DNA from 4 places in the Vibrio sp. Vb1554 genome. Region 1 is predicted to be linked to each of the others. Evidence: predicted binding sites of a transcription regulator. Region 1 holds the regulator's gene; each other region holds the start of a gene.
What was found. Region 1 encodes CRP, which controls carbon source genes, mostly activating them, when cyclic AMP is high. Its sites were predicted from a motif close to TGTGANNNNNNTCACA; they were not measured.

Region 1 (2,207 bases):
GCCTCTGATTAATGATCATATAGCTTTACGTACCTTCAATATCGCGCCTCTTGGTATTGAAACTCTAGCTAAGCCATTTGTAGCTATTGGTTACAAGGCGTGTGGTGATTACGTTTTCGAAAGCAAAAAGCTGGTTGCTAAGCACTATGAGCACCCAGATCCGAAGCAACCTAAAGTATTTATTAGTGAGCTAAAAGTTGAAGAGTGCTCGCCTGAGCTACAAGAGATTGTGAAAAATTTGGTGGCACAAGTCGATGCTGACAAGCTGAACGATAGCGCATTCTTACATGGTGGACGCTTGTGGGATTTAAGCTTTGCTGATTACCAAACGTTGGCTAAAGAAAGTGAGTACGCATCTTGGCTTGCGGCGCATGGTTACGGAGCAAACCACTTCACGGTGAGCGTTAACCAACTCAATGAATATGAAGAAGTGAAGCAGGTAAACGATCATCTGCGTACCGCTGGGTTTACCATTAATGAAAATGGTGGTGAAGTGAAGGGCACTCCTGAGGTGTTGCTAGAGCAGTCATCGACCATGGCTGATAAAGTAGCGGTTCGTTTTAGCGAAGGCACTGAAATTATCCCTGGCGGGTTTTATGAATTTGCTAAGCGCTATCCGATGGAAAATGGTGATTTGTACCCAGGTTTCGTGGCCGCTTCAGCTGACAAAATCTTTGAAAGTACGAATGGCTAAGTTTTAGGGTTAACCTGTTAAGCTTACTCATTAGTGTTCGCTGCACCCTATCTCATTTGGTCATGAGCAAATAAAAAGCCACCAATGTTGCCATTGGTGGCTTTTATAATTTTGTTCGTGTCACTCTAGTTTGAGATTAACGAGTACCGTAAACCACGATGGTTTTACCGTGAGCAGAGATTAGGTTCTGCTCTTCTAGCATCTTCAAAATACGACCTACTGTCTCACGAGAACAGCCAACAATTTGACCGATTTCTTGACGAGTGATCTTGATTTGCATGCCGTCTGGGTGAGTCATTGCGTCTGGTTGTTTTGCAAGGTTCAGAAGCGTCTGAGCGATACGACCAGTTACGTCTAGGAACGCCAGGTCACCCACTTTTTGGCTAGTTACTTGAAGACGACGAGCCATCTGCGCAGAAAGACGCATTAGGATGTCTGGGTTTACTTGGATAAGCTGACGGAACTTCTTGAAAGAAATTTCAGCAACTTCACAAGGAGATTTAGCACGAACCCAAGCTGTGCGCTCTTGGTCTTCCTCGAATAGACCAAGTTCACCAATAAAGTCTCCTTGGTTTAGGTAAGAAAGGATCATCTCCTTACCTTCTTCGTCTTTGATAAGAACCGCAACAGAACCTTTAACGATGTAGTACAAAGTTTCTGCCTTTTCGCCCGCGTGAATTAGCGTGCTCTTTGAAGGGTACTTATGAATATGACAGTGTGAAAGAAACCACTCTAATGTTGGGTCGGTTTGAGGTTTACCTAGAACCATAATATCTCACTTCCTCTGCAGGGTACGCTTGCGCTATCCATATTTTAGCTAAGCCTGAATTAGGCCTACTAGAATAAGAGCACTTTTTATATGCTGCAAGCTCTCTTGTGTTTCGGTAAGAAATAGTATCCTTTTTCGAAAACGATTTCTTGATTTTAATCGTGCCATGATTGAGATTTTGTAAGCAAAACTGTGCACATGATCACGGTATGAAAAGTAAACATCTTCGCAGGCAGGTTTTTAGCCAATTTTCCCTGTTTCGATGAGCTGTTGTAGGATAGGCCGAACTATGAGCTCCATTGCAAAGCTCATCTTACCGCCGGGTACGACAATCGTGTTGTGGCGTGACATGAATGAGCCATCAATCATGGCCAGCAGATATGGGAAGTCGACATTCTTGATACCGCGTAGGCGAATCACCACAAAACTCTCATCCAAACTAGGGATGCCTTTTGCATTAAGTGGGTTGGAAGTATCAACGGTCGGTACGCGCTGGAAGTTGATGTGAGTACGAGAAAACTGAGGAGTGATATAGTTGAGGTAATCGTCCATGGATCGCACGATTGAGTCCATTACCGCTTCACGCGAATGGCCGCGATCGCGAGTGTCGCGTACGAATTTTTGTATCCACTCTAAGTTCACAATCGGCACCATGCCAATTAAGAAATCCACATGTTGAGCAACATTAACATCACCATCCACCACGCCACCATGTAACCCTTCATAAAACAGCACGTCGCTGTT
Region 2 (2,207 bases), on a different contig from region 1:
CTTCATCTGGTGACCAAATGAGTGGACTGCCCACACGTCTTTCAGCGAGTGGGATTTCTCGTTCTCCTTCTACGGGTACCCAAAGCACACGAGATAGCTTGTTTCGAACATGACTTGTTTCCCATGTAAGACCATGAACACCAGTGAGGGGGGCCACAGAAACAAAGGTTGTTTCTAAAGGTTTGCCAGAGTAACTGATCGGAATACTTTTCAACTCGATCCCTAGTTTTGCGAAATCTTGTTGAGGTTTACTGCCAGCTGGAGCGCCCAAGTGCCATTCGAGTAATTGACCCACCCAACCTTTATCACGTTTTAAGTTTTCAGGAACAATCATATTCGCCTCGGCGGCCAACTCAGCAAAACTGAGTCCTGCCATATCATGCGCTCGTTCCAATAGCTCTGCTTCTGTTTGTGGTTCTGGTTTCATAGTTACAAGGTGGTATTACAAAAAATATAGTTTATCAAACTCCGACCAAATCTACTGTTTAAGATTTCACCGAGGCGGTGTAAGAACGATCAATTCATAACTTATCCACAGGTGGAGGAGGTATTGATAAGATCCTGACGAGGTCTGTATGAATAAACAGGGGTTAAAATGCATTTTTGGGGTTGATTTTGTTGTAATCATCTAAACGAATAGCAGGTAAGTGTGGATAAATAGCCTGTTGGTGGATCTTTGACCGATCTGAGTTTGGTGAAAAGATCATCAAGAAATTGAAGATCGAATTATCGTTATTTTTAAAAATAAATACTTTTTTATCAATGCTTTATGTTTGTTTTTTTGTTTATTCATTTGTTTTTCATTTGATGGGATTGAACTGAATTACTCATTTGAATTGAATTCTTCACAAAGTTATTCACAGAAAAGGTGAATAAATGTGGGCAATGTCTCACTCTTGTGTTGATAAGGTATGGTTTGATTAAAAGATATCCAAAAATGCTGAAAAGGTAATAAATCTTGCTCATATCACATCAGTAAGTTTGCTAGTAATGGGGATATGTGGAAAAATCACGGTAATAAAAAATTTATTCATAGAGGTTAGCCAGTGATAGATGGCGATGGTTACCGACTTAATGTTGGTATTGTGATATGTAATAACCATGGTCAGGTCTTCTGGGCTAAACGATACGGGCAACACTCATGGCAATTTCCACAAGGTGGGATTGACGAAGGTGAAACCCCTGAACAAGCCATGTTCAGGGAGTTATACGAAGAAGTCGGTTTAACGAAAAAAGACGTTAAGATCATTGCAACAAGTCGTCATTGGTTAAGATATAAGCTACCAAAGCGATTGGTGCGTTGGGACTCCAAGCCTGTTTGTATCGGCCAAAAACAGAAATGGTTTCTGCTGAGATTAGAATGCGATGAGTCTCGCATTAATATGCAACGCGGAAAATCCCCTGAATTTGATGGTTGGCGCTGGGTAAGTTACTGGTATCCAGTTAGGCAAGTTGTTTCTTTCAAGCGAGATGTTTATCGACGAGCGATGAAAGAATTTGCATCCTTAGCCATGCCTTTTCGAGAGAGAAAAGCGAAAGGGAAAAGAAAAAAGCAACGTAGAGGATAATCATGCTCAGTCAGCTAAGGGAAATAGTTGAGAAAGTCTCCAGGGTCGATGATGTGCATCTGGCACTCGATATATTGGTGAAAGAGACTTGTGCTGCCCTTAGTACTGAGTGCTGTACTATCTATCTTGCTAATGAAGAAATGCAGCGCCTTGAGTTAATGGCAACTCAAGGCCTTATTTTTGAAGGTGATAGTATTCATATCAACTTCAATGAAGGCTTGGTTGGGTTGGTAAAACGAAGCGCTGAACCCCTTAACCTTGCCGAAGCCTCAAAACACCCCGAGTTCAAATTCTTTCCTCAACTCGGCGAACAGATTTACCACTCTTTTTTAGCTACTCCAATCATTCATCGTAAACAAGTTTTAGGTGTGTTGGTGATCCAACAAAAAACGCCGCGCTTGTTTAGTGAAATGGAAGAATCGTTTCTTGTTACCTTATCCGCTCAGTTAGCGGTGCTCATTGCACATGCGCAGAATCTTGGGCATTGGCAGTTAGCATCTAAACCCACGGTATTAAAAGGTTTGCCTGCGTCTACTGGTGTCGCGATTGGAGAGTTTTGGTTCGACAATACCCAGCCGAGTTTATCGGATATTTTCCCTTCGTCCACGTTAGATAAGGAACGCGAGCACGAGACACTAC
Region 3 (2,207 bases), on a different contig from region 1:
ACGTGGTAGCAGGTGCTGGATTAGCGACTCTGGCCATGTCTCTAGTGCTTCTGGAAGTAGCGTGTGGTTGGTGTACGCAAATGTCTTAGAGCTGATTTCCCAAGCCGCTTCCCAAGTTAAACCTTTTTCATCCATCAGGATGCGCATTAGTTCAGGAATCGCAATCGTTGGGTGTGTATCGTTAAGCTGGATAGTCTCTTGCTTAGGTAGATCCGCTAGCGAGTAGCCCGCAGCTTCGTGGCGACGTAGGATGTCACGTACAGACGCTGCTGAGTGGAAGTACTGCTGCATTAGACGCAGTGTTTTACCTTTCTCGTGGTTGTCGTTCGGGTAAAGCACTTTAGTGATGTTACCTGCGTCGATCAGTGCGTGCTGAGCTTCGAAGTAATCACCATTGTTAAAGCTTGCTAGTGAGAATGGTGCAATCGCCTGACATTCCCAAAGACGTAGCGGGTAAACCGTGTCTGATTCGTAACCCACAATTGGAAGATCCCAAGGCATTGCTCTTACTGTCATGCCTGGTACCCATTTGCGAACTTCTTTACCGTTCTCGTTAATCACTTCAACGTGACCGTAGAAACCGATCTCTTGCGCAAGTTCTGGACGCGCAATTTCCCAAGGGTAGCCTTCTACACCGCGCCAAGCGTCAGGTGCTTCTTGCTGGCGACCATCTTTGAATGACTGTTTAAATAGACCGTATTCGTAATGTAAACCATAGCCGACAGTTGGGAATTCTTGTGCCGCACATGAATCCATGAAACACGCAGCCAGACGACCAAGGCCACCGTTACCCAATGATGGGTCGCGCTCTTCTTCTAGCAGATCAGTTAGGTTGTAACCTAGTTCAGCCATTGCTTCTGTTACTTGTTCGTACAGACCCATGCTGATTAGGTTGTTACCAGTCAAACGACCGATAAGGAATTCTAGCGAAAGGTAGTTAACGCTCTTCGCACTTTTAATGCGTGGATCTTCTTCTGTCGCAAGCAAATCTAGAGTAGTAAATTCAGCCAGAGCATGCCCCATTGCTAGGTACCATGCGCGGCTGTCTGCGTTTTCAATCGTATGAGCGTAAGTTACAGATAGGTGTTTCTTTACGCTTTCTTGGAACGACTTCTTGTCAAATTGTTTTTGTTGAGTAGGTTTCATTACGAAATTCTCACGTCTTTTGGTAATTCATCTGCCATACATCGTGCATTTACCTCTGTGAATAAACATCCTCCTAATTCTCATCCTTTGAAGGAGGAGGGCTGAGGGCGTAGAGGGGGTACCATTGCTAGGTTAGTGATCCAAATCTCAACAAAGTGAACTTTGCACCAGTTCTTAGTGATTTTGATCACAATGGAATGTGAGAAAGGTTAAAACCCGTTCATGACGCTTTTTATAGTCCACTCATCTGATGATGTGAAAATTGTAATATCGGTCACATTAACTCGGTCAGCGTAGAAGAACTTTTCGTAATCTATGTGCAACGCGATCTTAACGCTAACGAAACAAACGATATTTAAGTGACGACAATCACAAATAAAGGGCGTAGTTGATGGTAAATCCATCAACCCTTGAGAATTAGGAAGTGGATCAAAGTAACGAACATTTCTGATGTCGTAACATCCCACTCAGCTCACAGGATTGTACGCTTTTTATACAAACTAGAATTAGGCGATGTGAGTTATTTCTAGTTTTCGCTAGCTTTCATATCTAAGTGACCGTATGGAATGGTTTTTCAGACGGACGCAAGCCCCAACAGTAGCGACATTATCCGGCATTCAAACAGTGTTTTTGATGCTGATGACATCATTCAGTAAGACGGCTTTCAAGGGGGCTTTACTAGAATGATCACGTTGCTGCCATTTGGGTATACATAAATAAGGACATAACTACTAATGTGGATTCCATCTAAGCTTACTCGACCAGGACGCCTGCACAATGCCATCGTGCGCCCACGAGTGTTGGACTTACTACAGCAAGCGCCTTACTACAAATTGGTTTTATTCCGATCCCCAGCAGGTTACGGAAAAACAACAATGGCAGCGCAGTGGCTATCCGATAAGCCAAACGTCGGTTGGTACAGCATTGATGACAGCGATAACGACGGCTTTCGCTTTGTAAACTATCTGCTTCAAGCATTAAACAAAGCCACCAACTTCAGTTGCGCTAACGCACAAAAACTGGCGGAAAAACGTCAGATCTCGTCTTTACGCTCCCTATTT
Region 4 (2,207 bases), on a different contig from region 1:
GGACGAGAGGATGTGAATTACTCTCAAGGTTGGACGGCGTTTTACTGGGCGTGGTGGATTTCTTGGTCACCATTTGTGGGTATGTTCATCGCACGTGTGTCTCGCGGTCGTTCGGTTCGTGAGTTTATTATTTGCGTTATTCTTATCCCATCTTCAGTTTGTGTGTTATGGATGACGGCCTTTGGCGGTAACGCAATTAGCCAATACGTTAATGATGGCTACGAGGCGGTGTTTAACGCAGAACTACCTTTAAAACTTTTTGCCATGTTAGATGTTATGCCATTGGCTGAGATAACATCTTTTGTCGGCATTATCTTAGTCGTGGTGTTCTTCATTACCTCTTCTGACTCAGGATCACTGGTTATTGATACTATTGCTGCGGGCGGTAAGGTCGATGCACCAACGCCACAACGCGTGTTCTGGTGTACGTTTGAAGGTTTGGTTGCGATTGCATTGATGTTGGGTGGTGGTCTAGCTGCTGCTCAAGCAATGGCGGTGACGACTGGTTTACCATTTACTATTGTTTTGCTTGTTGCAACGGTATCTTTGATAAAAGGTTTGATGGATGAACCTCGTCCAAAGGCGGTTTCTAAGAAATCAAAATAACTAGTATCAGCAGTTAAATTATTGATAAAAGCGGTATGCGAAAGCATGCCGCTTTTTTTTGGATTTCTATTTTTCTCTGAGAAATGAACAGCATGGAAAACGGTCTTGTTCTGGTTGTTTTTTGTACTGCGCATTTGGGTGACTATTTAATAAATTAGACCTCAAACTATTTTAACTTTTGGTTAATAGGTTTGTTTTTGTGAGCCGTGTCACAAAAATGCCGATAAAAAGGCGGATTATTTGATTTTTAGTCGCGAGGGATGCCCATAATAAAAAGGAAATTTAATTAGACCTCAAAGGATATGTATTTTCACATGATCACATCAGCACCTTGGGTCCTTTATCCAGAGATTGGAGAAGACTCAAGTAAAAAATGGATTTTTCGTGAGCCTAAAATCTCTGATGGTGACGACATTTACAGCTTGATTGCAGACTGTCCTCCATTGGACATGAACTCATCTTATTGCAATTTCCTACAGTCTACGCATTTCAGCAAAACCAGTATTTTGGTTGAGCAAAAAGGCGAAATCGCAGGTTTCATTTCCGGTTATCAGAAACCAGACGAGCAAGACGTTTTATTTGTCTGGCAAGTTGCAGTCTCACCTCGCTTTAGAGGTCATGGTTTAGCATTCCGCATGTTGAAAGAACTTCTCACCCGAGAGGAATTAGGCGGTGTTAAATCGGTAGAAACTACCATCACGGAAGATAATAAAGCCTCTTGGGCACTGTTCAAAAAGTTAGATGCGATGAACGGCAATTCTGGCCAAGTAAGCACATTTTTGGATGAAGAAGCTCACTTTAAAGGCAAACACGATACAGAATATTTGTATCGCATTCCTCTCAAATAATCCTCAAACAATAGGAATTAAAAACGGTCTCATCATGGATATTTTCAAAAAGCAGGAATCCAACGTACGCTCATATTCAAACAATTTCCCGGTCGTTTTTCGTAAAGCGAAAGGCTGCTGGCTAGAAACAGAACAAGGTGAACGATACTTAGACTTCCTTGCTGGAGCGGGATCTCTAAATTACGGCCATAACAATCCAGTACTAAAACAAGCGTTGCTTGAGTACATTGAAATGGACGGTATTACTCACGGTTTGGATATGCACTCAGAAGCGAAAGCATCGTTTCTGGAAGCGTTGGATACTTACATCCTTAAACCAAGAAACTTGGATTACAAGGTTCAGTTTACGGGCCCAACAGGCACTAATGCTGTTGAGGCGGCATTGAAGCTGGCTAAAAAAGTAAAAGGCCGCGACAGCGTCGTTGCGTTTACTAACGGTTTCCATGGTTGTACTGCTGGTGCACTGGCTGCAACGGGTAACCAGCATCACAGACAAGGTAACGGTTCTAGCCTAAGTAACGTCACTCGTATTCCATTTGAAGGTTACGCTGGCGTAGATGGTCTCGCGCTGTTCGAAACCATGCTAAATGATAACTCTGCAGGTATGGATAAACCAGCCGCTGTACTTCTTGAAACTGTGCAGGGTGAAGGTGGTTTAAATGCTGCTTCAAACGAGTGGTTACAACGTTTGAGCAAAATCTGTAAAGCCAATGACATTCTTGTGATTGTCGATGACATTCAAGCAGGTTGTGG

Region 2: the regulator CRP is predicted to act here: its motif matches at 878-893, upstream of rppH (RNA pyrophosphohydrolase).
Region 3: the regulator CRP is predicted to act here: its motif matches at 1,410-1,425, upstream of R8N28_RS04035 (glycogen/starch/alpha-glucan phosphorylase).
Region 4: the regulator CRP is predicted to act here: its motif matches at 805-820, upstream of ectA (diaminobutyrate acetyltransferase).

What each region holds. Positions count from the first base shown of each region.
Region 1 is NZ_JAWPOJ010000049.1:1,836-4,042, forward strand. Features, by position in the region: gene R8N28_RS22670 (DUF1338 domain-containing protein) at 1-694, shown strand, start outside; gene crp (cAMP-activated global transcriptional regulator CRP) at 831-1,463, opposite strand; gene R8N28_RS22680 (phosphoribulokinase) at 1,704-2,207, opposite strand, start outside.
Region 2 is NZ_JAWPOJ010000008.1:143,464-145,670, forward strand. Features, by position in the region: gene mutH (DNA mismatch repair endonuclease MutH) at 1-427, opposite strand, end outside; gene rppH (RNA pyrophosphohydrolase) at 1,047-1,568, shown strand; gene ptsP (phosphoenolpyruvate--protein phosphotransferase) at 1,571-2,207, shown strand, end outside.
Region 3 is NZ_JAWPOJ010000003.1:113,319-115,525, reverse strand. Features, by position in the region: gene R8N28_RS04035 (glycogen/starch/alpha-glucan phosphorylase) at 1-1,146, opposite strand, end outside; gene malT (HTH-type transcriptional regulator MalT) at 1,881-2,207, shown strand, end outside.
Region 4 is NZ_JAWPOJ010000038.1:21,841-24,047, forward strand. Features, by position in the region: gene R8N28_RS21320 (BCCT family transporter) at 1-606, shown strand, start outside; gene ectA (diaminobutyrate acetyltransferase) at 921-1,454, shown strand; gene ectB (diaminobutyrate--2-oxoglutarate transaminase) at 1,489-2,207, shown strand, end outside.